Regions from separate parts of the Candidatus Nitronereus thalassa genome, predicted to be linked through region 3. Evidence: riboswitches for the same ligand, from Rfam matches in the RefSeq annotation. Region 3 holds a riboswitch; each other region holds the start of a gene.
The links. Region 3 has a riboswitch for cyclic di-GMP ahead of PPG34_RS03480 (sigma-70 family RNA polymerase sigma factor). Riboswitches for the same ligand answer to the same signal wherever they lie in the genome.
Positions count from the first base shown of each region.

Region 1: linked by a shared signal. The riboswitch ahead of PPG34_RS07060 (BREX system ATP-binding domain-containing protein) and the one ahead of PPG34_RS03480 (sigma-70 family RNA polymerase sigma factor) in region 3 are both predicted to bind cyclic di-GMP.
Region 2: linked by a shared signal. The riboswitch ahead of PPG34_RS10425 (hypothetical protein) and the one ahead of PPG34_RS03480 (sigma-70 family RNA polymerase sigma factor) in region 3 are both predicted to bind cyclic di-GMP.

Region 1 covers NZ_JAQOUE010000001.1:1,568,722-1,579,558, reverse strand. Annotated here, with positions in the region: gene PPG34_RS07110 (tRNA (adenine-N1)-methyltransferase) at 1-430, shown strand, start outside; gene PPG34_RS07105 (response regulator transcription factor) at 493-879, shown strand; gene PPG34_RS07100 (HD-GYP domain-containing protein) at 886-1,737, shown strand; gene PPG34_RS07095 (rhodanese-like domain-containing protein) at 1,902-2,336, opposite strand; gene PPG34_RS07090 (hypothetical protein) at 2,423-2,746, shown strand; gene pyrE (orotate phosphoribosyltransferase) at 2,771-3,337, opposite strand; gene PPG34_RS07080 (hypothetical protein) at 3,449-4,300, shown strand; gene PPG34_RS07075 (glycine zipper family protein) at 4,350-4,787, opposite strand; gene PPG34_RS07070 (SDR family NAD(P)-dependent oxidoreductase) at 4,823-5,614, opposite strand; gene PPG34_RS07065 (hypothetical protein) at 5,809-6,612, shown strand; cyclic di-GMP riboswitch class I at 6,786-6,888, shown strand; gene PPG34_RS07060 (BREX system ATP-binding domain-containing protein) at 7,051-9,384, shown strand; gene PPG34_RS07055 (sensor histidine kinase) at 9,409-10,728, shown strand; gene PPG34_RS07050 (response regulator) at 10,725-10,837, shown strand, end outside.
Region 2 covers NZ_JAQOUE010000001.1:2,311,011-2,321,847, reverse strand. Annotated here, with positions in the region: gene ppsA (phosphoenolpyruvate synthase) at 1-475, shown strand, start outside; gene PPG34_RS10465 (MlaC/ttg2D family ABC transporter substrate-binding protein) at 567-1,160, shown strand; partial or broken gene PPG34_RS10460 (adenosine diphosphatase) at 1,224-1,364, shown strand; gene PPG34_RS10455 (cyclic di-GMP phosphodiesterase) at 1,666-3,024, shown strand; gene PPG34_RS10450 (GYD domain-containing protein) at 3,128-3,457, opposite strand; gene PPG34_RS10445 (hypothetical protein) at 4,145-4,546, opposite strand; gene PPG34_RS10440 (S1 family peptidase) at 4,676-5,590, opposite strand; gene PPG34_RS10435 (oxygen-binding di-iron domain-containing protein) at 5,774-6,502, opposite strand; gene PPG34_RS10430 (zinc-dependent peptidase) at 6,735-7,751, shown strand; cyclic di-GMP riboswitch class I at 8,065-8,145, shown strand; gene PPG34_RS10425 (hypothetical protein) at 8,490-8,750, shown strand; gene PPG34_RS10420 (hypothetical protein) at 8,793-9,248, shown strand; gene PPG34_RS10415 (macro domain-containing protein) at 9,352-9,840, opposite strand; gene PPG34_RS10410 (hypothetical protein) at 9,935-10,198, opposite strand; gene PPG34_RS10405 (ABC-type transport auxiliary lipoprotein family protein) at 10,238-10,807, opposite strand.
Region 3 covers NZ_JAQOUE010000001.1:728,297-739,133, forward strand. Annotated here, with positions in the region: gene recN (DNA repair protein RecN) at 1-542, opposite strand, end outside; gene trxA (thioredoxin) at 571-918, opposite strand; gene PPG34_RS03465 (hypothetical protein) at 1,226-1,738, shown strand; gene PPG34_RS03470 (hypothetical protein) at 1,752-2,300, opposite strand; gene PPG34_RS03475 (cell wall hydrolase) at 2,806-3,393, shown strand; gene PPG34_RS03480 (sigma-70 family RNA polymerase sigma factor) at 3,796-4,698, opposite strand; cyclic di-GMP riboswitch class I at 4,728-4,822, opposite strand; gene PPG34_RS03485 (tetratricopeptide repeat protein) at 5,231-5,968, shown strand; gene PPG34_RS03490 (DEAD/DEAH box helicase) at 6,019-10,410, shown strand; gene PPG34_RS03495 (chlorite dismutase family protein) at 10,628-10,837, shown strand, end outside.

The DNA.
Region 1 (10,837 bases), 840 kb from region 3:
TCAACTTCTCCAACGTGATGCGCATGAAGGGATTGATTGTCAGACAGGGGATGGCGAAACCTTGTATGACCGTGTAGTGCTTGATCTTCCAGAACCCTGGCATGTGGTGCCTCATGCAGCGAAGGCCCTTCGGTTAGGTGGGATTTATTTGAGTTTTGTTCCGACGGTGCCGCAAATCACGCAAACGGTTGATGCCCTCAATCACACACGAGCCTTTGGTATGATCGAAACCTTTGAGTCATTTACGCGCAATTGGAATATTCAAGGTCGTAGTGTGCGGCCAGATCTTCGCATGATTGCGCATTCAGGATTTATTACGGTTGCTCGACGCGTGGAACAGGTCATGGAGGTCCAGTCCCTGTCGAGCGAGATGACGGACCCTTCAATTCAGGAGAATGGCGATACTGCACCTGACTGGGATGGCGGGTAAGCACCACGGCAGAGACGATAAAAGATTAATGCATATCTGTGGTGGTCATGCCATCAAGGTATATGAAAACCATTCTTATCGCTGATGATGAAGAAGATCTCCGTGCCCTTCTTCTCATGACCTTAGAAGATCCCGCTTATCGGTTGGTGGAAGCCTCGGATGGCGAATCTGCCCTTCAGCTTATTCAGACAGAACATCCTGATGTCGTAATCCTGGATTGGATGATGCCCAAGAAGAATGGCATCGAAGTCGCCAGGGCCATGCAAGCTCACCCCCAACTCTCATACATTCCAATTATTATGCTGACCGCCAAAGATCAAACTGATGACCAGGATCAAGGACAGGAAGCTGGAGTATGCGCGTATTTGGTAAAGCCCTTCAGTCCGTTGCAATTATTGGATTTGGTGCAACAGCTGATGGGGGAATCCTCAGCCAGATTTGCGGGGTAACCATCTATGAAACTTTCTCCTCCTTCAGTCCCCGATCATGATTTGAACAAACAACTTCGCGCGGCCAAATCACAGCTCGCTATTTACGCCAAGGATCTCAAGGAGTTGCTAGTTCGTGAGAAAAAGAAAGCGAAAAAGCTGGAGGCCGTCAATAAACAAATGCAAGCCTATGCCCAAGATCTAAAAGCTGCCTACCATGCTGAGCGACAGAAAACTATGGAATTGGAAAAAGCCTATGCAGATACGGTAGTCAGGCTTACACTGGCTTCACGATATAAAGACGAAGAAACGGGCACGCATATTCAACGATTAAGTCATTATGCCAAAACCCTTGGGCTCAGTATTGGGCTTAGTGAAGATGAGGCTCAACTAATATTCGATGCCGCACCCATGCATGATGTGGGCAAAGTGAGTATTCCGGATATGATTATGCAGAAACGGGGTCCGTTGGATGAACAAGAATGGGATATCGTGAAACAGCACCCGGTATTTGGCGCCAATCTGTTAACCGGTTCCCCGTCGCAACTATTAGAGACCGCGCGCGAGATCGCATTGACGCATCATGAGCGCTGGGACGGGACGGGTTATCCGCAGGGTTTACAAAAAACTGAAATTCCCCTTGGCGGCCGCATGGTCATGTTGGTGGATACCTATGATGCGTTGCGAAGTCAAAGGCCATATAAGCCAGCATTTTCCCATGCCAAGGTCTGTGACATTATGCTGCACGGAGATCATCGAACCCGGCCTTCGCATTTCGATCCACAACTTCTTGATGCATTTCGAGAGATTCACGAACAGTTTGATATCATTTTTTCTGAGATCGTAGAGGAGGGTCCCTCAACCTCTGTTGTTGATTGAGAAACAAAATCCCAAGTTCAAAACGCAAATATCGAAATCCGAAAAATGAAATTTCCAAAATTGAAAATTTCGCATTTTTTATTTGGGCGTTGTTTGGAAATTCGGCTTTCGTATTTGGTGTTTATAGAATTTGTAGAAATGTATAAAAAGAAATTTTACATAGTTTATCGGTTGACTGTCTGAATGGGATATCCAGCCTCGGCCCAAGCATTCATGCTGCCGGCTACGTTATAGACGTGGGTATACCCAAGACTGGCTAAGGTTTCAGCGGCAATGTTACTGCGGTGTCCAGATTGGCAGTAGACTACAATATGGTCGTCCAATCGTGCGCCTATCTCCCGGTGACGAGCACCAATTTCGCGAAAATCAATATTCAGGTCGGTCCCGGGAATAAATCCTGTGCTATGTTCTTCCGGAGCACGGACATCGATAAGGGTGAATCCTTTTTGTGCGAGACTGGGTGCCTTGTTTAATCCCCCGTTTAATTCATGGACGCTCAGCACATAAAAATCTTCCGCGGCCACAGCAGGGGACCCGATGGCGATCATGAATAGACTGCAAAAACCCAACAACGGGAAATATACTTTTAAGTTCCTCATAGCGGTCTCCTTAATGTTGAAACGGAATAACCCGTTTTTTTTGAGAAACCTCGATGCATGAAAAGACATCCCTTGTAAGATATCGTATGCCCAGCCTTTCCCTCTGGTCAAGAGTTGGTCTTTTCTGCGGATTTGCCCTTTTAGCTGGATGCGGTGGTGGGTTACAGATGGTCCCTGAAGGTAAGGGGCGTGGTGTGATGATGTATCTCTATAAAGGGACGGATGGTCAAATGCTGACTCCCAAACGAGGGGAAGCCTTTGAATCCATTCGGGAATTTTGCCGGGGGCCATTTGATATTGTAAAGGAAGGACCAACGAAGGGTCGTCAACGCGTGGTAGAAGGAGTAGGAGGATCAGATATCATTGTTGAAAACTGGTGGGGAGTTCGATTTCAGTGTGAAAATTCTTGATCTAAGCAGAGAGTGAGGATGTCATTAAGGTTTGGCTGCTTTTAAATCTTCCAAATTTAACAAGCTAATCAAGGAGACCCCTGCCGCTTCGACTTTGTTTTTGCCGTCTTGTTCTTGGCGGTCCACAAGGACGAGAGCATGGGAGGCGTGGAGGTTTGCTTCCTCTACGGCCCGAAGGGCTTGAAGAATAGAGCCCCCGCTTGTCAGTACGTCATCCACTACGAGCACGCGATCGTTTGCATTGGCTGCTCCCTCAATCCGTTTTCCTAACCCATGATCTTTTGCTTGTTTTCGAACAACAAAGGTGCGGTAGGTTCGTGAAGGTTGAGTCGCGAAGGCATAATCGGATATAGCTGTGGCCAGTGGGATGGCCCCAATTTCCAAACCGCCAATGGCTTCGAAAGGGAGTTGTTGGATGGAGGCACAGGCCAAGTTGGCTACTAGCCATCGGGCATCTGGGTGAGCAAGCAACGCGCGGCAGTCGACGTAAAAGGGACTCTTTTTTCCTGAGGCCAAGAGGAAGCCATCATGTGAGTCCCATTTAAAGGCTTCGTACTTCCAAAATAATGCCGCGAGTTGTGCTTTGTACATGGGAAAGGATACTCCTCAAAAAGGCCGGTGTCTGTTCTATCATTCAAAGATAAATAATGGCAACGGTGGTCTGATTTTCTTTAAGTCATGTGAGTAGGGAGTAATGAAAAGATGTTTAAGCTCAAAAAGCGGCCATTAAAACCGGAGAAGGAACCTGAGCTGTATAACATTCTGGAGAATTACACGGATTTCGACCCGCCCGGGAATGTGATGGTTTGTGCCATGACCCGAGAGGAAGATATTCAGCATCATGCCAAAATTCTTGGGGCAAGTTACGAAATCCCTATTGAGGAAATGCAGACCTTATTGGCCGAAGGTGGGATCTATTCTTACCCACAAACAGGTGGCGTGGTAACTCGGGGAATGTTTGTGTGCAGGATAGATTCGACAGGAGAAACTCCTAAATCCACCTGGATTCTAGATTTAGCCCAAACCGCGGAGGCGGAACAACTTAGTCGGTATTCCGATATTCCGCTGACGGATGCGGCGGAACGGATATTTTTTCGAGGGCTTCCTGAGGAATTACAAGACCGGCTTAAACAAAAAAATCTTGGGCTTGATTATTCGAAACTTGATAGGTCTGTGGCCAAGGGTGGCGATATTAAATATATCGATTTCCGAAAAGATTGGTCACCCTACTTTAAACGCAAATGCACGATGCCCGATGGGTCCATGGTGGAGACTGGTGGCATCCAAGAGTTTGCCACGTTGCATGGCATCACCATTTCCCAGGCGCAAGAGTTGATTGATCAAGGGGGCACACTCGAAATCGAAGATGGAGTGTTAGCGTGCCAAGTGATTAACAACCAACCCACCGTGGCGCGGTTTAATGCCAAGCAATACGCCAAAGCCAAAGAGTTGATGGAAGCTCAAGGTTTGCACATCATGGATGCGCTGAGTGAGATGGCCCTCAATGACAAGGCACTGATGCGGAGTTTACGCCGCACGGAACGCGAAAATTAGTGAGTCGTGAAGGGCCGTTACTGGCGAGAACCAAAAAGGCCGTCTTCGTCTATTCCCACCCAATTGGCTTATACCCTCGTTCTTTGAGGCAGGTGTTCACAAAATTCTTGTAGGTCTGGCTTGGGCCAGATCCTCGCAACATAGACCTTAGAAATCCGCCGGTGGCGCCAGCCGCGGCGCCCACAGCCGCGCCCTTTCCTGCCGATCCTTGAATGGCCCCAATAACTGCGCCGGACGTGGCTCCGACTCCGGCCCCAACCGCAGTGCCTTGGGCGATTTCTTGGCCTTGGTTCGGGGAGGACGTATGCGCATCCGCTAGTTCTCGACATTCAGCAATATCCCGTTCGGCCTGTTCTTGTCCAACGCCCTCATAGTGAGCATTGGGGTAAAGGACAGGCTGTGGCCCTGCGCAACCCCAAAGGAGTAACGCCAATAAGGCGATCAATAACTTTTGTCTGAATGTGCTCTTCGTGAAGGTCGATAACATAGCCTTTTACTCCTTCGGGACTCGGTTAGGGCACCTTATGTCATTGAAGGTGGTCGAGTGCGTCGGGCGGTTTGCTTCGTGAGAATTGTCCTTGGCACCCATGTGGCCAGAAAAGAGGAAAGCTTGCCTGGCCATCCTACGGTCACAACGGTTTGTTTTTTATCGATGGCAGCCAAAGAAGCTTGAACGACTTGTGATGCTGTTTGTATGGGGATAGGACTTGAAGGTCGAAATCCTGCGGAAGCATGAAAGTCCGTTTCTGTTTGACCGGGGCAGCAAGCCTGAATGGTGACTCCGCTGGATTTGACCTCTTCCGCCAGTGCTTCAGAAAAGGAAATGAGAAAGGCTTTCGTGGCGGCATATTCTGCGAAGTAGGGAATCGGGAGCATGCCAGCAATCGATGCGACATTAATAATTGTACCCGAGGCTTGCTCCATCATTCCCGGCAAAAACAAACGAATGCTTTCTACGACCGATTGAATGTGGAGATGGAGCATTTGTTGGATTTTGGGTAAGGGGTGGGAGACGAATTCCCCGTATAGTCCAAAACCTGCGTTATTAATCAGCAGGTCTGGTGTTTGTCGATATTCCCGGGCCCTTACAAACAATTGATGGGCTGAATTGGGTTGGGCTAAATCCAAGACGCACATATGGGCATGAATAGTATGGGCGGTTTCCAATTCTTGGGAAAGTTCTCGCAAGCGTGCTTTATCTCGTGCCACTATAAGGAGGTCGTGGTTTTGGCGAGCCAATCCTCGGGCATATTCCGCGCCGATGCCTCTTGAGGCACCTGTAATAATAGCAAAGGGACGTTTCGAATTCGTCATCTCGGGTGCACTATTCCCTGCCCATGAGCAGTGGCCTGGGGGGGCAGAGCAAAGATGAAAAGAAAGTCGGACTAATGTCCAGAAACCTCTCTCTTACATCCTAGCGTGTCTTTAGGAAACGTCAAGGTAGCCGAGAAAGAAGTCTAATCCCTATATGGGGCCTCAGTCTCCATGGCCTTTTTGGAAACCGCGTGATGATTGAACAACAAGTGCGAACAAATCTCGAACAAACCTTGGCCAAAATCGAAAAAGATTCAGATCTACTGGTGAGAACCGTTGCTGAGGCGGCGACTGCGGTGAAAAAAATTCGGACGGCGGCCAGTGTTGGTGACTTCCAAAAGCTTCGCCATGCTCTCAATGAAGCCAATCAGTTCACCGCGCAATTACAACAGGAACTGGCCTCAACGACCCAGAGTTGGAATTTTGATGAAGAGGATTATTTGGGCGGATTAGGCTTCCAGCAGGACTTGTTATCCATGGCCGAACAAATGGGCGTGGATTTGATTGAACATGAGGGAACGTTGTTTGCCTATCCGGCGTTGGTTCGAGTTCACCCTAAAGAGATGGCTGTGACGATTGACCGCGTTCGAGAAACTCGATTGCGCCCATCCTTACTGGTGAAACGCTTAAAGGATTTGCAAACCAGGCCGTATCGATTTAAACCTCACGAATTTTTGGCCATCTTGTATTCTGCCTATTCTATCGCCGTCGGGATTCGTGGAAAGCATCTGCTCGGAACAGGCATCGTCATTCCGTTAATGGAAATTTATGAATTGCTCACCATGTTGCCACGCCCAACGTTTGAATATACTCGACAAGAATTTGCACGAGATCTCTACTTTCTCGATAAAAGTGGAGTGAATCAAACAAAAAAGGGTCACCTGCTTCATTTCCATGCCAGTACTGGCATCAAAGACGCCACCAAAGTCTTGAGTGTCATTGCGCAAGGGGGCCGACTGCGGACGTATTACGGCACCTCCTTTACGTCTGCAGCGTAACCATCCTTCTTTCTCAGCCATCCTGACCAGACCAGTTGATTTCTGACCCATACGGTTGCGTATGGTGACTAAACATCCTGCCAACATGATGTTCGTTTTTGTTGTTCCCTCTCACCTCGTCTTTCTGTGCAAGGAAATTTTGATGCTTCCGATAGTAATAGTAATAGAGGTAGGAGGCGAAAGGGCAAACTGCCTGAGAGGGCAGGACGCAAAGCCAAGAGACCTGAGGAGAAGGGGAACCTTAAATTTCCTTTCAGGGTTGGTCTGGTTGCAACGTTCGACTATTCGATAGCATTGCCCCTCTGTGCCCACTTGTGGGCTCTTCGATTTTTTCTCCTCCCAACGAGTCTCGATCCAACTGATACCGCAAGGGGGCAAACTAATGATTGCATTGGCCTACATCATGTGGACGTATTTCAAGGGAAAGAGAGGATCGTCATGAACATGTCATCTCTGGATTGGTTGGAGGTCATGAGGAAAGAGTATTTCCAAAGTTATCTCCGCCAGGGAGGATCTGCGGTAAAATTTGTCGTGAGCGCCGAGGAAGAGGTTCGTCGTGCCTTGCCGCAGCTATTCAGCAAAATGGCGAAAAACGATGCCTACGTATTTGCTAAGGCCGATGCGCAATATACCAAGATTCATATGGTGGATCGTTTATTTCATAAAATTGCGAAACAAATTGATTGGGATGGATTAGCGCATTTATTCCTATCCCGGCTGTTAGTTGAAAACGGATATCAGGTGCCAGATGATCGTGCAGCGTTTAGCCTTCAAGCCATTGCTGAGCTCAATGATCGTGAAGAAATGCTACTTCGGCGTGAGCTCCGGAGTTGGTTAGAAAAAGCCATTTATCGTGATTCGGGCATGTGCCAAGAATTTCGAATGGCTATGGTCCGTCTGTGTCTGGCCCAACTTGATAGTGGTGACCCAAACCCGTTTTTGGCGAATGCCGTGAAAGAATGGCTTTGTGGGGAACTGCGTTTGATTTCCGCACTCAAAGATGCACTGATTTTCCAAAAAGTCGCGCGACACAATGCCAGGGATATGCTGGCCTCGCTGGTCTACTGGGTGAGATTGGTGGGCAAAGGTGGGTTAATCCTTACGTTAGATATTAGTCAGTATATGGTAGTGAAACGGTCAAAAGAACCTGATGCAGCCTTGAGTTATACGGCAGCGGCGGCCATGGACGCCTATGAAGTTTTGCGTCAATTTGTTGATGGAACGGATGAACTCGAAGGTTGCTTGATTGTGGTGATTGCCCCAGAGGAGTTTGTGAAAGATGAGCGGCGCGGACTCAATCGTTATGAGGCACTCAAGCTTCGGATTTGGGACGATGTCCGAGATAAGCGTCGGCAAAACCCCTTTGCACCCTTGGTCAGGATTTCAAAGGACTCGGCATCTCCCGGGGTTGCCGCGAGCGGGTTTACCCAAGGAACGCCGGTCGCTAATGGGGAGGAGATGTTGCATCGCCGGGCGATCGAAGCCTTACGGGCCGGAGTGCCCAATCGAGATGCCGTCCAAGTGTTGGGGTGCGCTCAACCTGAAATTGAAGGACAATTCCGGCGCATGCTTGAGAACGCCCAGCGAAGCGTGACCGAAGGTACGACAACGAAAGGTATCTTGTTGGATGGGGGATTCGGGACTGGAAAATCTCATACCTTGGAATATCTTCAAGAGTTGGCATTGGAGAAGAATTTTGCCTGTAGCCGTATTGTGATTAGTAAAGAAACCCCGTTGTACAGCCTGGTCAAAATCTACCGTGCCTCAATTGAAACGATCTTGATCCCTGGGAAGCGCGGTGGGACATTGGCTGAAGTTGCAGGAGAGCTGAATTTTCAGGGTCCCCAATACGCAGACTTCTATGAGTGGGTGCATGGACCCAGTGGCGAGTTGGATAGCCGATTTGCCGCCACATTATTCTTGTATGAACGAATGGCCAATGATCGAGAATTGAGCCACCGTCTTGTCCGCTTCTGGTCCGGAGACCCAATTGGTGTCGTCGAACTCAAGCGGTATCTCCAGGCCTGTAGTGCGTCGAATCCCTACACATTTGAAAAAATTTCTCAAACGGATTTGGCCTTGCAACGATTTAAATTCGCCTCCCGATTGATGGTGGCTTCGGGATATTCAGGATGGATTTTACTCATTGACGAGGCAGAAATTATTGGGCGTTACTCTCTCAAGCAACGAGCAAAGTCCTATGCCGAGCTCGCGCGATGGATGGGTGGATTGGATGCATCGAGCTATGCGGATCTTGGATATAAATCAGGTCTCGCGTCAGTCATTGCGCTGACGGATGATTTTCAAAGTGCGATTTTGGAAGACAAGGGCGACCGGGAAAAAATTCCAAACAAACTACGAGAAGGACGATCGGAAACCGATGTGCTGTTGGCCGATCAAGCAGAGGCTGGAATGCGGTTGATTGAAAGTGAACGGGCCCGTTTGGTCGGTCCCTACGATCGAATGATTGAAGAAACCCAAGAAAAAGTTCGGACGATTCATGCCTCTGCTTATCATTGGGCTCCGCCAACGATTCCCTCTGTTGAGCGGTTGTCCAGCACTCGCATGCGGGAATATGTGAAAGGATGGATCACGGAATGGGATCTCAAGCGATTGGCTCCTGAAGAAACGGTTGATCTCGAAGTGACGCCCCTGCGACCCAGTTATATGGAAGATGCTGAATTCGAAACTCCCGCCGAAGAGGATCAGGCTGGTGTTGGTACTGAGGACGTTGCGTCCCCGACGGAGTTGGTCGGGGCGCAGGTCGGATAAATTGCGGCCACTGGCTTTGAGAACATGGGAACCCTCCGTGAACGTGTGTTGGAAATCGGTCAAGTTATGAATCATGCATTCACTCGATTTATGGATCCGCTGTATGAGCGCATGGTGCTGGTGCTCACGGTGGTGTTTTGTTCGAGCTTGGCCCTCATGCTGCTGCAGGTATCCCAGCTTCAGGGCGATTTGATTCAGTCGATGGCTGTGGCAGATGTTCAGGTGTATTCAAAAGCGTTGGATGAACTCGAGGGCCTGTATTCCAGCGATATCGTTCAACGGGTCCGATTTCAGGATTGGTACAACCTGTATGGATGGACTGCCTTATTGATTGTGATTTGGTTAGGTGGGTTAGGCCTGGTTATTAGTAAGCTTCGTCGCACATCCATGGAGTTGGAACAGCGGGTCATGGAACGTACGTCAGCCCTGAGGGAGGCCAATCTTGAGCTGCAGCGTCAAATGGGTGAGCGTTTAAGAGTCGAAGAAGAATTGCGTCAGGCTCATTTGGATCTTGAACATCGAGTACATGAACGAACTGCCAAGCTTGAAGAGGCCAATGCTGGCCTGACTCGGGAAATTACTGAGCGTCAACGAGTCGAAGAGCATATGCGCAAGCTCAATGCGGATCTATTGGATCGTACGACTCAATTGGAGGCTTCTAATAAAGAGTTGGAAGCATTCAGCTACTCAGTTTCCCACGATTTGCGGGCACCATTGCGAGGAATCGATGGATTTAGTCAGGCCGTCTTGGACGACTATCACGACAAACTTGATGAGACCGGCAAGCAGTATTTACGACGGGTACGTGAGGCAAGCCAGCGCATGGCGAAGCTCATTGATGCCATGCTGAATCTGGCTCGGCTCATTCGTGCTGAATTAACTTTTGAATCAGTGGATCTCTCAGCGATCGGGCGTTCGATTGCCATGGACCTGAGTAAAGCCGATCCGGACCGTCAGGTGGAGGTGGTGGTGGTGGACAATCTTCGTACGACGGCCGACCCGGACTTAACCCGAGTGATCTTGGAAAATTTATTGGGGAATGCATGGAAATTCACGAGTCATGAAGAGTTCCCTCGCATTGAACTGGGAATGACGTATCACTATGCCCAGCCTGTGTTTTTTGTCAGGGACAATGGGGTGGGCTTTGATATGACGTATGCGGATAAATTGTTTGGGGCGTTTCAGCGATTACATGCCGTCAGTGAGTTCCAGGGTATCGGAATCGGCCTTGCGACCGTGCATAGAATTATTCAGCGTCATGGGGGCCGTATTTGGGCCGAGGCGTCTGTAGGAAAAGGGGCCACCTTTTTCTTTACCTTGGAAAATGAGGGAGGCAAGATATGAGTGAAAAAGTCATTTTGTTGGTTGAAGATCACCCGGATGATGAGGAACTGACCATGAGGGCATTAGGAAAAAATAATATTCTCAACCAGGTGGTTATTGCGCGGGACGG
Region 2 (10,837 bases), 1.6 Mb from region 3:
CAACGTCAAGTTGATGATTCCTTTTTGCCGGACAGTGGAAGAAGGAAAGCACGTGATTAGCGAGATGGAGAAGCATGGACTCAAGCAAGGCGACAATGGGCTTGAAGTGTATGTGATGTGCGAAATCCCCAGTAACGTGATATTGGCGGAACAGTTTGCCGAAGTGTTCGATGGGTTTTCGATAGGCTCCAACGATCTGACGCAACTGGTGTTAGGTGTCGACCGAGATTCCGAAATCGTGGCACATATTTTTAACGAACGAAATCCGGCCGTTAAAACCTTTATCGCCCAGGTCATCAAGAGCGCCAAAGCCAAAGGCCGAAAAATCGGAATCTGTGGCCAAGCCCCAAGCGATTACCCTGAGTTTTCCCAATTCCTGGTTGAACAAGGAATCGATAGCATTTCCCTCAACCCAGATGCGGTCATGAAAACCACGAAATCCATTTTGGAGATGGAAAAGTCATTGAGTGCCTAATACGCGGATAAAGTTGGAAAACAGCGGAAAGAATAAGGTCTGTATCGCCGTGAAAAGTTTCGGGACCAAGAGACGAGCAAGGAAGTTCCAGGTGGTACTCGCCCTGACTGCGACCATTTTCTTGACGGGTGGCATCTTGGCCTCTGGGGAAGGCGATCCCACAGCAGCTGTGAAATCCATGGTCGATGAAGTCATCACCATATTAAAGAAAGAGGAATTGAAAGGGCCGGAGCAGACTCAGGAGCGGCGCGCGTTACTCGAAAATGCGGTTGGACGGAAGCTGAATTATGAAGAAATGGCCAAGCGTACATTGGCCTTGCATTGGCGAAATCGAACTCCAACCGAGCAAGAGGAATTCGTGAATGTCTTTCATACGTTTCTTTCCAAAACCTATGCGAAACGCTTTGAAACCTATTCGGATGAGGTCGTGCAGTACACAAAAGTCCGATTGAAGGGCTCCTATGCGGAAGTTCAAACGAAGATCGCATCCGCCAAAACCGAAATACATTTGGACTATCGCTTAGTGCGCCAAACCGATCGATGGTGGATTTATGACATCGTGATTAATGGTGTGAGCTTGGTGAGAAATTATCGAGATCAATTTGATCGGATCATACGCTCTTCCTCCTATGGTGAATTGGTCACCAAACTGAGAGATCGCACTGAGGAAATCTCGACACCCTGATGGAGAGTAAAAATCTTACCCGTCTCATAGGGTTTTGGTGGGGACCATGAGAAAGGATTGGCCATGTCCATACAGTTCATTCCTCACACCATTCAAAAACCCGAGGATGTGAATGTCATCATGGGGCAAGCTCATTTCATCAAGACTGTCGAGGGTCTGCATGAAGCCTTGGTGACGGCGGTGCCGAATATCGCGTTCGGCGTGGTGGATGGAAGTCCTCCCCAAGGGATCGAACCAGAGCAGGATATTGCGAATTGCAAAGCGCTGTTCAGATAGTTTGGAAACAAATCTTATGAACCCCTAAAAAATCAGCGCAAATTCTCCATTTTTCCAACCCTTCATTTTTTCTAAATTTTCTAGCATTTTAATTGAAAGTACGTATTAACAGCTAGGTTTTAACTCGATAATTGGTGAGGCTGTTTAAGTAAGTCACATTAAGTTTCAAGGAATTCATGCCGATTTTTAAAAAAAGAGTTGTTCAACCAAATCAGCGAATTATATCGATATGGCATTTTATCCAGCAGCAAGAGAAGACTTACGTATTGGATTGTACATCAAGTTAAGTGGGAATTGGTTTACCCATCCCTTCCCGACGAATAGCTTTAAAATTAAAGATCAAAAAGAACTCGCCACAGTGCAGGCTTTGCGCAACTGTAAAATTCTGTATGACCCCGACCGCTCCGATCCCTTGCCATCTGAGGAAGTGGAAGATGGCAGCATCGAAGAGGTCCAAGTTGTAGATAGTCCATCCATTGTCCAGGAAATGCCAGATAGCCAAGATCTGCCAATAGTCCTTTCTCCCTACCTGGACAGCCCGGAAAAGTTCCGTGCCAATCAAGCCAGGCTGAACAAGCTCAAGGAGGCTGAAAAGTCCTACAAGGAAGTGCTCAAGCAAAATAAAGACAGCATTCGCGAAATAAAAGCCGGTTATGCCAAGGGAGTTCGAAAGGCGGAAAGTCTGGTCAACACGCTTGCGAAGATATTGGATGAAAATGGAACGTTAATAAGCATTCTGAATTTCAACACGAACCAGGAAATGGGAGATGACTTTTACTATCATTCGCTCAACGTCTGTATGTTGTCCATGGTGTTAGGGCAAGGGTTGGATCTCCCGGATGAAACCATCAAGATGCTAGGCATCGGAGCCCTGTTTCATGATATTGGTGAACTCGACGGGGCGGGAATGTTCATCAAAAAAGGTGCAAAGATGAACAAACAAGAACTCCTATTCCTACGGAACCATCCCAAAAATGGAAGAAAAATGATTGGGGGATTTGGCTTCCCGGAACCGAGTCTTGAAGCCATTGCGCAGCATCATGAACGGCTTAATGGAAGCGGCTACCCCGACGGCTTGAAAGAAAGCGCCATTCACCTGCTGTCTAAAATCGTCATGGTGGCAGATACCTATGATGAATTATGTAATAACTCGCAATTTGAAAAAAGCCTGACTCCGCATGAGGCCATCTGTCAAATTTATGCCAAGCGCGGAGATGAATTTTGGGAAGAAGCCGTTATCGCGCTGATTCAAAATTTGGGAGTGTATCCTCCGAGTTCAATTGTCGAGCTGTCCAATGGGTCGTTTGGCATGGTCACAAGCATTAACCTGGTTGATCGAATGCGTCCAACCATCATGCTGTATAATCAGGATATTCCCAGGGAAGAAGCGATCATTGTAGACTTATATCAACAAGAGCCCACGTTAAGCCTTAAGCAAAGCCTGCGCCCGATGGATGTTCCACGCAAAGTCTGGAAGTATCTCAATCCGCGAGGAATGATCAGTTATTTTGCCTGCAATACCGGTGTGTCTCCAATGGCGACACCGGGAGCGGCCCCGGCTCCCCAACCCTCCTTGGCTCCAGCCTAAAAAAACCAATTGGATGTGACGGGGCCTGTATCGTGTGGATTGATAGACTTCAAAAAAAGCCACGTTGAGCCGACCTATCAAGCTTGGGTGACGAGGTACTCACCTACTTTTTCTTTTTGGATTTCGATTTAGATTTTCCCCACGTTTCTTTCAGCACCGTTTTCCACTCCTCGCGGGACACCGCCGGCATCGTCTTAATGCGAATATGGCCCATCGAGGCATTGAGTACACCCGCCTTCATTGCGGCGCGATTGTGCGGAAATTCCAAAATTGCCACCACGTCATATTCACCCAAACAATAATAAGCGTTAAGCAATTTACCTCCCAAGGCTTCCACATTCTTTTTGACCATGTCCGACCGTGCTACACCTTTGTCCTTCATGGTCATCAATCCATTATGGGTAAAGTTCACTAAGCTGACGTAAATAGGCATGCTGCACCTCCTGATGGATGAAGTGAATAATGAAACGCTCTTGGTCGAGACGAGCTACGAGTATCCTAGAGGAAAGAAGGGAGGAAGGATAGATTCTTTTCTGGAAATTTTTAGTCGAGAGAGGAATGGAACCGTGAGGAAGCCTTAGCGTGTTTTCTCTGAGCCAGTCACAATTTTATGCCTTGTCACAAAAAACCAAGGGACTGGATCTCGAGCTGTTCCTTCAACTTCCTCAAGAAGGATTTCGCCTGTCATTCTGAGCGGAGCGAAGAATCTCTCCTTCAATGGTCAGAGCTGTCACCTATCCTCATCAGCGCAAGAAAGGCAGATCCTTCGCCTGCTGGCTCAGGATGACAAAGGAAGGGGGAAAGAAGCTTCTCTCGGCAGTTAAAAATTGAAGCGAAAGGGACAAAGCAAAGGCAGCGATAACAGCGAAAGTGTGGAAAGGGAGAAACGCGAAAATTATAATTGGAAACACTATAGGAATGCGAAACCCCTCACTCTATTAGAGCCAACTTCAGCTCATTTCACCCAACTCCAGCCAAGGTTTTGGCTCAATCCGAAGGTTGGCTGGAATAGGTCTGAATAGGCCGGAGTGTGATGGCGTTGAGCACAAAATGAGCACAATCATTAATCGAATTGGTATTAGCTAACTAAGGTTTTGGGCTATATAAAAATGTATTTTTTTTACTGCCTTAATTTTAACTCTTTTATTAGATCCTCATACCGGCTTACCCATGCACAGCCCTTTTCTGTCGCTGTAAGAAAGGTTTGCAAAGAAAAAGAAGGATGATCAAGATTTTCTATCAAATCTTCTAGCTCTGCCGGGGATAGGTCAAGTTCTATTTCTTGATCTTCTTTGTCCCATCGAGCTACTCGAACAAATTTGGATTTAATAAGCTCTAAAATAAATCGAACCGTATACTGGGTGACTTTATCTGGGGCAACATTTAGTTCCTCCTCAAACTCGCATTTGATGTGATCTAGAAGCCAAACATCTCTCACTGCCTCAAGCAATACATCTCGTTTAAGGTGAACAATCGTCCATCCTTTATCCAAATCGTCATATGAGTATGTCTCATTTTTCATTAGACAATGGGACAATGAGGATGTTCAAAAACTATAGAAAATCTCAGAACTAAATCGCTCTGAATTTGTTACAAAAGAACTCCAAAACTTCAAAGTCAAAAACAACTGTTATTGAACTATTTTACCCAGTCAATGAAAATAAGATTTCCCTGCTGGCAACGATTCGTCTGCTGCAATAATTTCATTACATGGCAGGGCCACAGGCGTCCATTTGGGCCAAGGGCCTTCTTCCCCAGGAAAGCCAATGACGATTCCGACTAAGCTAAGGTTGTCGTTGAGCACAGGTGTCCCACTCATACCAGAACCTAGATGCGTGGACATTTCCAAGAGGTTTTGCTTCATTAGATAATTGTTTTTTTGAGAAACGATTGAAATCTCATAAATAGAGGGGGAAGGTTCCATTCCTGGAATATTGGGGTATCCCAAGACTGCACATCTCATCCCGAGATCATCCGGATAATTTAACTTTTGTCGAATAAAAACCGGAGAAGATGAAATTTTTTTCCCGAGGCGAAGAAGAGCCAAATCTTTTTGGAGGTCATAGTATAGAACTTCATTGCAAGAAACGACTGTACTGCCAAATTCTATTTGTTGGATTACCCATTTATCCTTTTCTACAACATGGGCTGCTGTCATTAACCAATCCGTTTGTTTAAACAAAAATCCTGTCGCAAATTTCTCGTCCCCTGTCTTTTGGTTCTTTACTAATATACGCCCGATCGATGGTGAAAATCTTGAGACTACTCTTGCATGAGGGCCACGGTGAGTTTCTTTGTATGGTTTGTGCTCGCTAATTATTTTGGCTAAACGCTCTTCCTCATCGGGAGTAAGATGGCGAGCACTAAAATTCGGTAATTTATCCTCCTGATAAATGCTAACTATAATTTCTCCATCCTTCGTGCTTAAAAAGCCTTCAATGGGAGCATAAGGACCACGACCAAAAATCGAGATATTAAGCTTTTCTTCAATATCCATAGCTAACTGGTCAGGGTTAAAACTTCCTTTCTCTTTTTGAAAAACATATTTCTTTACTTTTTGAGGCATCAGTCTTCACATCATGTGGGAATTAGTTAACTTTGACCTTTAACATTTGTTTTTGAAACTAAAAGTAGAAGCTTCGAAACTCCAATAATATCAAATACTGACCGTCAGAAAAATGGAAGGGTTTTTGAAAAGCATGCTTCAATCAAAAACAACTGTTTTTGGTTCCTCAGATTTGGTGATATCTCATGTTGATAGCTCATCCGCTAGTGCACGCAGCAGCTTTGCTCCATCACCCTGCCAGGTGCTGCCGTGCATGCACGCGAGGGTCGTTGGGTTCGTTGAGGCTAGTCGCTCAAGCATAGCGCGTGCGTCTTTCGTGTGGGAGAAGTAATCCATCCCCTGACGGAACGATTCACTCGGGCCGAGAATATCCGCTTCCGTAATGGGCGGAAGATTGGCTCCTCCCTGGGTCAATAGGTCGCCGCATAGCAAAGTCGATGTTCGTTCTTCAGTCAATAACCCGCATTCCCACGCATGTGGCAGATGCGGTGTGTCGATCCACCGTACGGAGTGTGTACCCAAAGAGAGCAGTTCTCCATCGGCGAGGGCGCGAGGTGCCCGATCAGCCAAGTCACCGATTGAAACCAACGCAGCGACAGTACCGCACAGTGGTTCAGAATGTGGAGCAGCCATAAGCCATTCATTGAGCGAGCCGCATTCGTCGGCTTCCACATGAGAAAATCCAATGTAACGAAGTTTTTCAACCGGCAAAATAGTGGCTACCGCTTCCCGCACCAGGGGAAACATTTTTCGCAGGCCGGTGTGGAAAAGCAGTGGTTCATCATCCACAATGAGATATTGGTTGAAGGAAAACCCTCCTGCCCCTTCGATCTCAACCGGGGTGTTAATGCGATAGATCCCGTCAGCAATCTCATGCACATTTGTCCCAGATTGGCTGTTTGTTATGGTCATTGAGTGATCCTTGCCATGATTGAGGTGATTGCGGTGTTCAGTGTGGACGATCCTATTATAGACTATACTGACCCCGAAAGATTTCCCTTCGGCCTTCGCAAAAGCTTAATCCAAAGTATCTGAGAAATCGAGAATTTGCTTGGGGTACTCTCCTAAGGTTTTTGAGCAGCTCCATTTTTCGTATAGTGAGAAAAGTAACATTCTTCTAAACGTTTCAAAATTGTTGATCAACATGGATGCACGTCAACACCAAGAACATTTCACTCATCGGTTATCACTATTTCTTTCCGGGATGATTTTTTTGTTGCTCTTGGTAATGTTGTTGGCCGGGAGACAGGAAACTTCGGAAATTGTTATTCGCATTGTGGGAGCTTTCCTTGTGGTTGCTTTTTTGTACTGGTTTTTGACCCGCAAAGCTCGGCGGAGGTCGGTGCTTCGGAAGCAGCCATTTCCCGCAGAGTGGGAAACCATCTTGCAGCGAGAGGTGCCGTTTTATCAATCACTCGATGAGTTGGAGAAAGCCCGTTTTCGGGAAGAGGTGCGAATCTTTCTTTCTGAAAAACGAATTACGGGCATTCAAACCTCAGTCGATGACACGGTGCGTGTGTTGGTGGCGGCGAGTGCGATCATTCCGATTTTTGGGTTTCCTGGGTGGGAGTGGGACCAAATCAGCGAGGTGCTCCTGTATCCGACGACATTTAATGATCAATACGAGATTGGCCGTACGGGAGATGAGGATATTCTTGGCATGGTCGGAAGCGGGGCGATGAGTCGTATGATGATTCTCTCTAAGCCTGATTTACTACAAGGTTTTCGCAAGCCTCAGGATCGCAAGAATGTGGGTATTCATGAGTTTGCGCACTTGCTGGATAAGTCCGACGGTGCGGTTGATGGCGTGCCGAGTGTTGGTTTGTCACAAAGCGCAGTCGTTCCTTGGATGAAACTCGTGCATCGAGAAATGGATAAGATGCGGAGCCATCATTCGGATATTAATCCGTATGGATTGAAGAGTGAGGCAGAATTTTTTGCGGTGGCTTCCGAGTACTTTTTTGAAAATCCGGACAAGATGCGTCGGAAACACCCAGAACTTTATACGATGCTCGAAAAAGTGTTTCGCCAAGACCCACAATCACGTATGAAGAATGCTTTGCTCACAATGGTTGTTCCAAATTCTAGAGGACTGGGGCGAAATGCACCTTGTCCATGTGGAAGCGGAAAAAAGTACAAGCACTGTTGTTTGGCTAATTGATGAAAAACGCGACAATAGATTTTTATCAGTTGGTATTTTGTGTTCCATAAAAGGACAATGAAGAAAACTGGTGTTGATGGCTCTGGGGAGTTAGGTCAGCAGCCTACAGGAAAATTTTTTCATTCTGAATTTGTTGTTTTATTTCTTTATTGCCATTCAGATGTATTCCTTCAGTTGAATCACGATTCTTTATGAGCGGAAGGTGGTCAACGCCTTCGGGTGTCTCAAGTTCCACTAAACTATTCCGATTTGGACATAGTGAGATTTGTCTGATACTTTCTTGAAGTCATAAGCAGACCCAAGAAGAACCACTTCCCGATAAAGGCAAACCCGCTGTGAGGCGGGGACGCAAAACCACGGATCAGGCAAAAACCCTGATGGCCGGGTTGCCGAAGGAAGGAGAGAGATTCTCCGAATCCTCCCAGGAAGGAAGTGCCTTCTTTGTTTAAGGATGCTTCCGTGCTGAGGGGTTTTTTTATGCCATTTTTCGTCAGGATTTAGTTCGCCGCTGTGATGAAAGTGGCATTCCCTTCCTGATCTCCAACAGGCTCCATTCTTAATAAGCTTGCAAACGTCTTGTTTGCTGAATCTTAGTTGAATCCAAGGCCGGACTTTAACAACGAGTGCCCTTCACTCCGCCAGTACGAGAGGTGGGTGGGGAGTGGGAACGGTCGCTTCCGTCACGTTTCGGGCGATCCTATCTCACGTAATTTTCAATTCTCGGAAGGGGGAATCATCATGAAGTCAGAAGTTCCAGCAGAAGTACAATGTCCCAATTTGAAAGAGAAACGTGAAGTTGGTTTTGAAATTAATGTGTTTCGAGGTGCAGAAAAAGGTGGAGTGGAGGTGACAGGATGTTCCGAATTTTTGAACGGCAAAGGGGTGGTCACCTGTGGGCATAACTGTATTCACACCGAAGAGGCGCATGCCATCCACCAACGGGAAGTCGAAAAACATCAGAAGGAACTTGGAAAAATCGGAACCAACGTTATTGGCTAACAAACGAATTAAAATTCGTTTCCCTTAATTAAGGAGGTCTCTATGCAAAGATTGTTGTCTAAATGGTCCGCGGTTGGCACGACGCTATTGTTTTGTGTCAGTTTGATTTTTACCCCGGCAGTGTTGGCTTCCAAAGAAGGTGCTGCCCCTGCAGAGGTCGAGATTACGGTCAAGGTGTCTCAACAAGGGTTTCTGGATCATCGGAATAAGCCCTTTGGGCCGAAAAATCCCCTGAATATCCCCAAGGGAAAGGTGGTCCGCATTACGTTTGAGTTTAGCGAAAAGGTGACCAGTTTAGCCTATGGGGATACTCATCAGGTTTCGATTATTTCAAAAGATGGGTGGGAGCAAGAATCGAAGAAAATCTGGATGTGGGACCAAACAGCGAGCGTCACCTTTCTCGCAGGCGAAGAGGGGCGAACCAGTTATCGAGGCTTTTGTATTGTGGATTGCATCGGCATGGATCACTTGAATAATTTAGTCATCCATGTTGTGTAGTGGGCTCTTTCCCTACTCGTCACCATTCCTTATCCCATGGTGTTCGTGCAGAGGACCTAGATTCTGGCCCTCTGCACGGCCTTTTGGGGGAATGACACGCACCTTATAATTTCTCGGTGGCCTCTACTCCAGAGTGATAGGTCGAATACACGACAATGGGTATTTTTAAATCACCCAGGTGTTTAGCAATCAGCGGTTTGACATCTTTCCAATCCAAACCTCCGACGCCGCAGGCCAACTTCGGGAGGGCCACGCTGGTGAATTTTTCCTCCTCAATGGTTTTTCGCAAAGCTTTGAGACAGTGATTAACGTTTTCCACGCTGGCTTTTCCTGGTCTTCCCCCCCGAGTAGGTGGTGGCTCTTGCGTGAGCAGATTGATAATGCGTACTCCACCCGCTCCACCCCACGTCCATAATTCACCTGTTTTTGGTTCTGAGACTTGGCAAGCGTGCTTGAAGTCTTTGTACATGGCTGGCCATCGCTCTCGTAGCGCCAGGGCTAAGCCATTGGCGAAATTGTCATGGGGCGCCACTCCGTGGGCTATGGCATTGGCTTTGGTTAAGAGAATGTCCCCTTCTACTTCTTGAATCATGAATGGTCCTCCTTGGCGAGTGAGCCGGTAAATAAGATAGTGAATTTTCAGTTTGGAGTGCTTTGAATGAAAATGAACAATACTTAGAAATATCTCAGAACGCGTTTTTTATTCGTTCGTACCCTTTCTTGATTTCATCGGCTAACAACCCTGCGGCGGCGGTGACGGAATCAGCCGCCTCCCCAGCTTCTTCGCCCATTGTTTTCATTTTTCCTTTCACTTCTTCCCATTTGGTTTCAAGCTTTTCCCACTCATCTCGACCTTCGGCTTTCGCCAGGTGAAGTTTTACCTTGAGTTCATCACGTTGTTTCGTTAGCTCGTCAACCAGTTTTTTGAGATCGTCTTTTGTGTACCCCATAATCAGTCCCTCCTTAGCGATGAATGATGTCAAAAACCCTTAGCACTTTTTATCAGTGGGTTCGACCCTACAAAGGGAAACCCACTCTGAAATTTCTTTTAATAATTGTTCTGTGGCGGAATTGGCGGCTTGAACACCGCCATAAGGGTCGTTGCTTTGTGCATTTTCCAATACCGTAAATTCTCGCGTGGCTAGGACGTGAAAATTTTTCACACGAATCAGTTGTAATCGGAGATGTATTCGGATCCGGCTTGGCTCTTGGGTAAATTCGTGTTGGAGCAAAAGGTTTTCAGAAATGAGTTGGTAATTGCCTCGGACGGGACTAGGCATTTGCACCACGGCATCCCATTGATTGGTATGTTCCAGGGCTTTGACTAACAGAGGAAGAAGCATGTGAGCCGGTGTCTCAGCCCATTGGTTCACGGCGAAGTAGTTGAGTTCGTGGTCTCGTGTGATATAGGCCATGCGGTGTGTGTTGAACCCGGATTGCGCACGAGGCAAATTCACAAGCAAGGTGCCTGTACTTTGTGTCATTGGGCGTGCCTCGGTTGGTATTTCAGCACGGAGAAAATAAGTGTGTATGGGTTCATCAGTACGGACTGGAAACATTCCGCAACCCGACATGATTAGAGTGGTGAC
Region 3 (10,837 bases):
TGCTCATTCAGTCGGTCCCATTCTCGCTGTTGCGTTTGCCACTGCGCATAGTCCGCCTCAAAAGCAGTTCGTTGTGTTTCAAGCCTACCAAAAGCATCCACCAACTCCAGCTGTACCTGGACAGAAAGCAATGATTGTTGGTCATGCTGTCCATGAATATCGATCAGCAACCCGCCAAGTTCTTGTAATTGATGCATGGGCGAAGCCGTCCCATTAATATAGGCACGATTCCTGCCAGACCGGGAGAGGACGCGGCGGAGCAACAACTCTTCTGAGTCGGAGCCAGCAAGATCGACATTTGCCAACCACTGCTGAACCGCTGGGAGAGAGGACACCGAGAATGTGGCTTCCAGACTGGCTTCTTCCGCCCCACTCCGAATTTGATCCCCAACGGCCCGGCCACCAAGTAGCAACGCCAGGGCATCGACCAAAAGAGATTTCCCGGCGCCGGTTTCGCCGGTTAGCACGTTAAATCCAGGAAGGAATTCGAGCTGAAGTTGGTCAAACAGGGCAAAATTGGAAATGCGCAGCTCAATGAGCATGGCATATCACATGGGTCGAAACAGCACTCTAGGCCGTTGCCGAGTGCTGCGAGAGGAGGGCATCGATAATTTGCTTAAACTGAGGTTTAGGCCGGGCCCCAACAAGTTTTTCTACGGGCTCGCCATTTTTAAAAAAGAGGATCGTCGGGATACTCATAATCTGGTAACGCCCCGCGACTTCTGGGGCTTCATCGGTGTTGAGCTTCATGACTTTCAACTTCCCTTCATATTCCTTGGCTAATTCCTCGACGACTGGAGCCACCATCTGACAAGGCCCACACCAGACCGCCCAAAAATCCACCATTACCAATTCAGGAGATTGAAGCACTTCACTTTCCCAGTTTGCATCACCAGCTTGCGCTACGAGATCCGACACAGCACCCTCCTTCACAAGATTATTTAGCCACATTATCAGCAGAAAACCTGGATCAGCATCGTACAGCCCTCCCTACAGAGTGTCAACTCGCGCTGACCTCACGCAAGCCTTACCAACTTCACATAATTCATAGGATGGCTTAGGGATATCCGCATACTTCAAAAAAAATGTTCAAGTCTTCTCACGTTTGCCGAAATATTAGTAAACACCTTACGAAAAATCTATCCGCAATACCTTACTATGGCACGCATTGTTGATTGAGATGATCCCAAGGAAATCACCCATATTTTCCCACTGGCTCAACTGGATGCTGACAGGGCTTTTCCTTCTTGCCAGTATGCCATCTCCCATCCAGGCGCAGACGCTATTTCCGAGAACCCAGCTCTCGGTATTTGACTCGAACGATGTCAAAGTCGGAAGCGTCTTAGGAATGTTCAATGACAAAGCCAACCCGTTATGGGTGGCCTTTACCATCGAAGGGCATTTGATCGCCCTGAGAGTAACGAAGAATCAACTGAAGGGGCCCGATGGCGTAGAAGCTTACTATTTATCGCAAGAATGTGCCGGTGAGCCCCATTTTAAATTTTCACAAATTCAGGGAGGGCAGGGGATGCTTCCCACGGCGCTGATTGGGCCTCCAGGGCAGACTGTCTATGTGGTTGATGACGATGACTTATCCTTAATTTTTTATCCGCAATCTCGTCGTTTATCTACGGGGCCCTGTGAAAAAGTCAATTTCACCCAGCCCATCAAATTGCGGCCAGGCAAAGGGATAATTAATTTGGAGGAAGTTTTCACTCCGCCCTATCATATTCGTTAACGTTCCTAGCCCCTCACCACTTCCAGGATTCGGGAATACCTGCCCACCAATTCTCGGGATGGGCCTCTTTCCATTTCGTTCGTTCCAACCACATTTCATCCGAGCGGGATTTGTTCAGACGGTTGGCCATCCCTGCTGTAACATCAAATTGTTGCCGCAACCCCTCTTGTAGAATTTCCTTCGCCATTCGGGACAGCATATCTGGAGGATCCACCAAGTCCATCGTTCCTCGATTGACCATCGACAACGATAAACGCCCCACCTCGCCCCAATTATCCTGCTTGGCCAGCGACTCGAGGTATCCATCAATCGCATCATACACATAGATGAGATAGACATAACTCTCTACCGCGGGATTTTCATCAATATTACGTTGACAGGCTTCTACCGCCCTTCGGTAATCCCCAGCCGCCAAATACACTTTGGCTCGAGACAAATGCGAGGAAGCCGGCTCATGATTCTCACGAGCCTGGGACACGCCTTCGCTCCCAAAAATCAAAATCATCAATGAGAATACTACTGCTTTAATCAAGATGTTCTTTTTTTGATGTAGGCCGCTCATCGAAATTTCCTCCCCATTCAACCACGATGTCACTAAATCTTACTATCAGCTTACCATCTCTCACTTCCAAGAAAGTAGACGAAACCTGTGTGAACAACAAAAAACGCCACAAAGAACATGAGATAATAAGCGCGCTCACCTAACAGCCTGTCGGGAATTTTTCTTTATTCATTTGGTTGAAGAACTCTTTGATATTAAAACTGAATAAATGATTACACCTCTTAAATACTGAACAGACTTGTCAGATTTTTTTCCGATTTAAAATTTTTCCCTATGTATTACCCCTCATCTCTCAATCAATAGCGACATTATAAAAAACTTCGAACAAACAATACGTTCGATAAGCCAAAGCCTTTTTGCCACAACAATAAACCGACTTGGCACAATCATTGCGGAAGCGATGGTTACCGTAAGTGTTTTGCTGGATTATTTTCTAAAGATTGAAAAGTTTTGCTGAATAGAGTGACAACGACAAAAAAGATTCAGTATAGTGGAGAAACTTCCTATGAACACTACGATATTAACTTCCCCCCACGTGAGAACACTCATCACTGGCCTGATCGTGGGCACCTTGATTCTTGGTGTTTTTCCTTCGACCACAGCACCAGGACTTAAAGCCCAAGGGCTCCTCATGGATTGGAGCCCGCGAACTTCTCTAGCCTCAATGTTGAGAAAAGAAGATTTGCGACAACATTACCCCTCCCCCGACGACCTCGCCGCATTGACCATTTATCTCGAGGCACGGGGGGAAAGTTTTGCAGGAAAGATGGCTGTCGCGGCTGTTATTCGAAACCGGATGAAAATGAAATATCAAAGTGATGGGACGGTAAAAGGAACGGTTTTGAAACGTAAACAATTTCAACCATGGAATCGTCAACAACCTCACCAAGTCCTAGCAAAATTTAATAAACAGCGAATGAAGGACAGCCTTTTGGCCTGGCGCCTTGTCCAAGATGGGCGGAATATCGTCCATGGGGCTCTCCTGTTTTATAATCCTCGCATTGCTCGAACCCCTAAATGGGCTAAAGTCGGTCATAAGGTCGCCACGATTGGTGGACATGAATTTTATCTTCCCTCTAGAAATCAGACATAACCCTCCCTTACGTAGACAATCCACGCCTTTACATTTTTCTTAAGATTCGGATTTTTAATTTTTAAAACGAAGGCCCACCAAACCGGGGAGGTTCAGAAAACAAGGAACTCAGGGATTGTCCGAAAGGTGGCTTTAACGGAATAAATGGACGGTTTTTGCAAGAAGGGCATCGACCTTGAACGGAGTGTTGATCATTGGAACCCTTTCCTAAAATCTTGATGGCAAAAAAGGTGTTTCGAAAAAATCCTTGTGAAGGCATTCCAACAAAACCACAACTTGGACAGACGCACCGTAATTCGTGATTCCACTCCATATTGACCTTTATTTGCCTATTGAGAAAACGAAGGAGGCGCTAGGCCTCCCAATTTAAGAAAGTTCTTGAAGGAATGGCTTGTTCATGGACTAAGAATGCTCTTCGCCTTGAATATCTGCTCCCATGGTCAATAATTCTTCACGTAGTCGATTTAAGGCATCTGCATGGACCCGACAGATCCCAGATTCCGTAAGGCCTTGAGTTTCCCCGATCGCCTTCATCGTCATTCCCGAAAAATAGTATTGTCGAACGATCGCTTGTTGGCGTTGCGGCAGACGAACAATCGCAGCCTGGAGAAGATCTCCAACTTGACTAGAAATACAGGCCGCGAGTGGATCGAGTTGATCTTTGGCTGGCAGCATATCTTTGAGGGTGCAGGTTTCATCTTCTTCACCCACATTTTCATCAAGACTTAATACCGTTGCTTCTTTCATGAGATTATCCCCCATTTCTTCTGGAGGAATGCCCAACAACTCGGCAATTTCATCCTGGGTGGGTGGACGCCCCTCCTTACGTACAAATTCCTCCGAAGCTTGTTGGAATTTTTCGATTCGGGCACGGACGGACCTGGGCACCCAATCCATAGACCGAATTTCATCAAGCATGGCCCCGCGAATGCGATACTCGGCAAAAGTACGAAATTTAATCTCACGAGTCGGATCAAAACGTGTCATCGCTGACAATAGGCCCATAACTCCAGCGCTAGTCAGGTCTTCAACATCGAGGGCTGCGGGATTACGAAGTACAAGTTCCGTGGCAATCCTACGAACGATAGGAAGAAAATCACGAACCAATTGGTCGGCATCTTTTCCGCAGAATGCCGGATCAAAGGTTGGACCCTGTTCTCCAGGAGTTTCCTTTACCGATACAGGAGGGACTGTTCGTTCAGCCCGCTTTCCTTTGAGTTTGAGGCCACCTACTCGATGTCGATACATCCTGTAATACCCTTTATAGATAAAAAAAATGCCCACCCCTCGAACGAGGATGGGCATACTTCAAATCCAGAATCTGCCGTCTCCAGTTCGGTAACCAGACGTACCCTTGGGTGACGTACACCCAAACCCAGGTCTCTTGGCTTTGCGCCCTACCCTCTCGAGCAGTTTGCCTTTGTCACCTGTGCGGTTCTTTATTTCATGAAGGGGAGACTCTCACTTTTTCCAAACAAATGATTCATTGCTTTTGTGTTCACATGATGGTCATCATGTTCCATTCACCATAACCATCAAGCCTATTGCGGCTCACTGTTGCATTGTCGGAGAAATTTAAAAAACCATTAGCTTTTTAATCCCCTGACACCATCCGCCAAAAGGACAACACAAAAAGAAGGGCCAAGACCTTGATTAAGCAAAAATAGGAGGCAAAAAAATCTACTATGATCGAAAAACATGGTTCTATCCGGGAATGGACCATTGAGTGGAATGAGAGCTCCTTTGGATTGGCCTCTGTTTCTGTTACACTTTTCCTTAAAGACCGAAGGCCACAACGATAAATTCGTCTTACCGCCAAACTAGGATTTCATGAACAATGACTGATTGGCGACAACGGACACCAACCATCGTGACCCCTTACTTTCTAAGATTGATTTTTCTCCTGCTCATGTTTTATCCCGCGCCGGGGATAGCTGAAACAGAAAGTTGGGAAACCCTCAATACCGCCGGGATGCTGGCCTACCAGGAAAAAGATTTCATTACAGCCAAAGAACTTTTTGAACGTGCACTCCAAACCCTCGAACGAGGAGAGCGTCCGGACCCACATGCCGCCACCACCTTCAATAATCTTGGCGCCGTCCATGAACGCCTGGGAGAATACGAACAAGCCGAACTGCGTTATAGAAATTCCTTGGCCGTGATAGAAATCATCCAAGGCCCAGACCATCCGGATATTGCTATGGGATTGAACAACCTCGCATCCATGTATTTTTCACTACAAGCATTTGAAAAGGCAGAGCCTCTCTGGCAAAGAGCTCTTACCATTAGCGAAAAGATTTTAGGCGACCGTCATCCACATTTGGTTCAGCCGCTGGTGACCTTAGGCATGGTCACGCAAGCACAAGGCAAATTTGACCAAGCCGAGCCCTTGTATCTTCGTGCCATTCGCATTACCGAGCATGCACTCAACCCTCAACATCCGAGACTCATCCCTTTATATGAACGGTATGCCACGTTACTTCACCAAGCGGGACGACCTGAAGAAGCGGGGGTCATTGGTCAAAAAATTGAGTCGCTTCGTACTGCGAATGCAAACACTTCTGACCACCAGTAATTTGGAATGAGATCGTTCTAGAGTTTTTTTGAAATCATACGGAAGCATCGATGGGAATACCCACAATTGGCAACGTTCCTCGGTCACCTAAGGGCACCGCCAAAGGGCCACTGACAGATTTTCATCCCATCATTGCCGACTGGTTCCAAGAAAAAATTGGGGAACCCACGGACGTTCAAGCCGCAAGTTGGCCTGCGATTTGTTCTGGAGAACATGCCCTTATCGCAGCCCCCACGGGATCGGGAAAAACGTTGGCCGCATTTCTGGCCTCACTGGATTCATTATTTCATCAAGCCCTTTCAAAAGATCTCACCGACCAAACTCAAATCCTTTACGTCTCTCCACTCAAGGCCCTCAGCAATGACGTCCAAAAAAATTTGCGTCAGCCTCTTGCTGAAATCTCGGAAAAATCCTTAGAGGCCGGGCTGCTTCTCCCAGAAATTAGAGTGGAAGTGCGTACCGGCGACACCCCCACAAAAACACGGCAAGACATTTTACAGCGACCACCACACATTCTTATCACCACACCCGAATCATTCTTCCTTTTACTCACGGCGCGGAAAAGTCGTGAAATTCTTCGCACCGTACGAACGGTCATTATCGACGAAATACATGCGCTGGCCGGAAATAAGCGCGGGTCTCATTTAGCGCTTTCGTTGGAACGTCTCGATGCCCTCACACAATCAAAAGCCAATCGCATCGGGCTATCGGCCACACAGAAACCACTCGATGAGATCGCGCAATTCTTAGTGGGCGGGACCACACAGATCAGCAACCAAGGACAAGCGGAGTGGGCGGCAAATCCTTGCCACATCGTCAACATGGGTCAACGACAAGATATGGACCTCGCAATCGAAACGCCAAAGGACGAACTCGGGGCGATTGCAACAAATGCGATTTGGGCTGACATTTATGATCGTCTCATGGAGTTAGTGCAGGAACACCGTTCAACCTTAGTGTTCGTGAACACGAGGAGATTGGCGGAGCGGATTGCTCATCACCTGACGGAACGATTAGGGGAAGAGGTAGTCGCGACCCATCATGGCAGTCTCTCGCGCAAGATACGATTGTCTGCCGAAGAGCGGCTAAAAACTGGTAAAACACGCGTTGTCATCGCCACAGCATCATTGGAGCTTGGGATTGATATTGGTTTTGTGGATCTCGTGTGTCAAATCGGTTCGCCCAGAGCCATTGCCACGTGTTTGCAGCGAATCGGGCGGGCAGGCCATTGGGTAGGTGCCACTCCCAAAGGCCGCCTTTTTTGCACGACCCGTGATGAACTCATGGAATGTGCAGCACTGGTTCGCGCCATTCACCGGAGCAACCTAGATCGCATCATTATCCCCGAACATCCCAAGGATATTTTGGCCCAACAACTGGTTGCTGAAGTTGCCGCACAAGAGTGGTCAGAGGAGGCACTCTATCAACTCATCACCCAAGCTTATCCTTATCGAAATATTTCAAAAAAAGAATTTGATGAAGTGCTTTCCATGCTGGCTCACGGCTTTATCCCCAATGGTGGCAGACAACACGCGTATCTTTTTCATGATCGCATGCAAGGACAATTAAGGCCCCGAAGAGGAGCACGGCTGGCTGCGATTACCTCCGGTGGGGCTATTCCGGATACAGCAACGTATGCGGTCGTAGCAGAACCTCAGGGCATTACCATTGGAACCGTCGATGAAGATTTCGCAGTGGAAAGCCTAGCTGGCGACATCATTCTGTTGGGCAACACGTCCTGGCGTATTCGAGGGGTAGAAACCGGGGTCATGCGTGTGGAAGATGCACAAGGAGCCCCACCCACCATACCTTTTTGGCGTGGAGAAGCCCCATCCCGAACCTTCGAGCTTTCTCAAGAAGTCGGAGATTTACGGCAAGCTATAATCGACCAACTCAATCTAACGACAACCACGCCCCCCTCTGAACTCTACCCGAATCTCGACAACATAGCCTGGCTGGCTTCCGAATGCGGGGCGGATAACCGTGCAGCCTCTCAAATCATCGCCTATCAACAATCGGGCCTGAAGATGCTCGGAGCCGTCCCAACTCAACAAAGATTAATTGCCGAACGTTTTTTTGATGAAGCCGGTGGCATGCAGCTTGTTATTCATTCCCCCTTTGGCGGACGAATCAATCGCGCATGGGGCATAGCCTTGCGAAAACGTTTTTGTGTAAGTTTTGACTTTGAGCTTCAAGCCGCAGCCACTGACGAAGGCCTGGTGCTCTCCTTGGGAGAAAAACACAGCTTCCCCTTGGAAACGGTGTGGTCCTTACTCCATTCCAATACCGTGCGTGAAGTCCTCACCCAAGCCGTGCTGCAAGCCCCTATGTTTCTCGCTCGCTGGCGCTGGAATGCCTCTCGGGCCTTAGCCCTCCTACGTTTTCGAAATGGCACACGCGTTCCCCTTCACCTGCAACGCATGCGCGCGGAAGATTTGCTGACCGCTGTCTTTCCCATGGCTACCGCATGTCAAGACAATCGTCCCCCAGGCAATATCGAAGTACCCAATCACCCCCTAGTTCAAGAAACGATTCGGGATTGCTTGGAAGAAGCCATGGACATCGATGGACTAATAACCATCTTGGAAAAGATTGAAACCGGGACCATACGATGCATATCCGTGGAATCGCCTGTACCGTCCCCGTTTTCTCATGAAATTTTGAACGCCAATCCCTACGCGTTTTTGGATGATGCGCCTCTGGAAGAAAGGCGCTCCCGTGCCGTAAACATGCGGCAAATGTTGTCACCGGAAGAAGCAGCCACAGTCGGCGCCTTGGATGCAAACGCCATTGAGTCAGTCTGCAAAGAGGCATGGCCTATTGTTCGAGATCCTGATGAATTACAAGAAGCACTCCACCTATTGATGTGGGTTCCGGAAGACCTTGTCCAACCTTGGAAGGAATTTCTTCCTGCGTTACTCGACTCTGGCCGCGCTCATATTCTTTGCTATTCCAGCCTTCAAGGAGAGTCCCAAAGCCCCACCACATTCTGGGCCATTCCCGATCACCTTCCTCTCATCACCAGAGCCTGCCCTGGGGGCATCACTTCTGAAACAATTACGGAATATGCAACTGATACATTTTCTGGTGATCAACTGGAAGCACAAACCGCCATCGTCCGAAGTTGGATGGAAGTGATTGGTCCAATCACGGCAACGGAGCTCGGCACCAAGCTACGATGGCCAACCCAGACCATCCACACGGCCTTCCAACAGCTTGAGGCTCAAGGCCAAATCCTCCAAGGAACTTTTAGAGGTTCAAGCGAGAAACCCGTTGGGGAGGTTGAGTGGTGTGACCGCCGATTACTTGCCCGCATTCATCGGCGAACCGTGGTTTCCCTCCGTCGCGAGATCGAAGCCGTTTCCGCGTCAGACTTTATGCGGTTTCTGTTTCGGTGGCAGCACGTAGCTCCAACCGCCAGACTTCATGGAGAAAACGGTTTGCGTGAGATCTTGCAACAACTTTCGGGATTTGAAGCAGCAGCTTCTGCCTGGGAACCCTATCTACTTGCCAGCCGCATGGGTCGTTATAACCCAGAATTATTAGATTACCATTGCTTACGTGGCAACGTGACTTGGGGGCGCCTCACTCCACCAACAATGGACAATGACCTGACCAGCATCAAACACAAAAAGCGGATCATCCCCACGAGCCTTGCCCCGATTAACGTTTTTCCTCGCGAGGATGCCGAATGGCTACTCACGCTGGCCCGGCATACCCCGAAAGGCACGCAAGCCCTTCTTCCAGGGAAACTTTCTGCGCTCGCGCAAGCGGTCTATTCCTTTCTCTCACAAAGAGGCGCCAGCTTCTTTGGCGACCTCACCCGAGGAACGGGACACCTTCAGGCTGAAATCGAACAGGGTTTGTGGGAATTGGCCAGTGTTGGCATCGTAACAGCAGACGGCTTTGACAATCTCCGTGCTCTTATCGACCCCAAACGTCGTCGTGGAATTGGCCGTCAACAGAAACAACGCCCTCGGAATACTATTGGACGTTGGTCTTTACTCACAATTCATCCTGATGAAAGGGAAAAGGATGAACCAGTGCTCAACCCCACCGAGTCCTGGGCCCGTCAACTTTTGAAACGCTACGGCATTGTGTTCCGAGATTTATTGAAACGTGAATCCCTATCCGTCGCATGGCGGGATTTACTCATGATTTATCGACAATTAGAATTACGTGGAGAAATTAGGGGCGGACGGTTTGTGGCAGGTTTTACGGGTGAACAATTTGGATTACCCGAGGCCGTCGAAGCTCTTCGTGCCGTTCGCAAAGACCCACAAGTAGGCGCCCAGGAAATTCACCTTTCTGGATCGGATCCTCTCAACCTGGTCGGAATTATTCTTCCGGGAGATCGCATCCCCGCCCATCCTTCTCAACAGGTCGTCTACCACAATGGGGTGCCTATTGTTTCCCAAGCACTCTCAGTCGCCTTGGCCTAGAAAGACATGACCGGAAGTTTTTGGCTATAGCCGATGGTTTTCGGCACAAATTTTCCTAAAACTCTGTTTGTATAATTGCTTTTGTTTTTCAAAATGCGTCTCGGCCGTTCGTCCGACATCAGCTCTCCCTGATTGCGTTGACAATGCCGCCGGAAAATTGATAGATACGCAGGTCGGTGTCTATGAATGAATTTTAGCTCGTCAGGGAGGGTTTCTCATGGCTGAAGGGAAAGAACCAGCCAAACGGCAATTCGTCAATTTTAGCTACCATAAGGTCGATCCGGCCTGGCGAAGACTCCCGCAGGATGAACGTGAGGCGGGCAAGCAGGAATTTATTCGTGCCGTTGAGGAGTTTACCGGAAAGGTCATTATCGTCCCCTATACCACGGTTGGCATTCGCGGCGATTGCGATTTCCTTCTGTGGAGA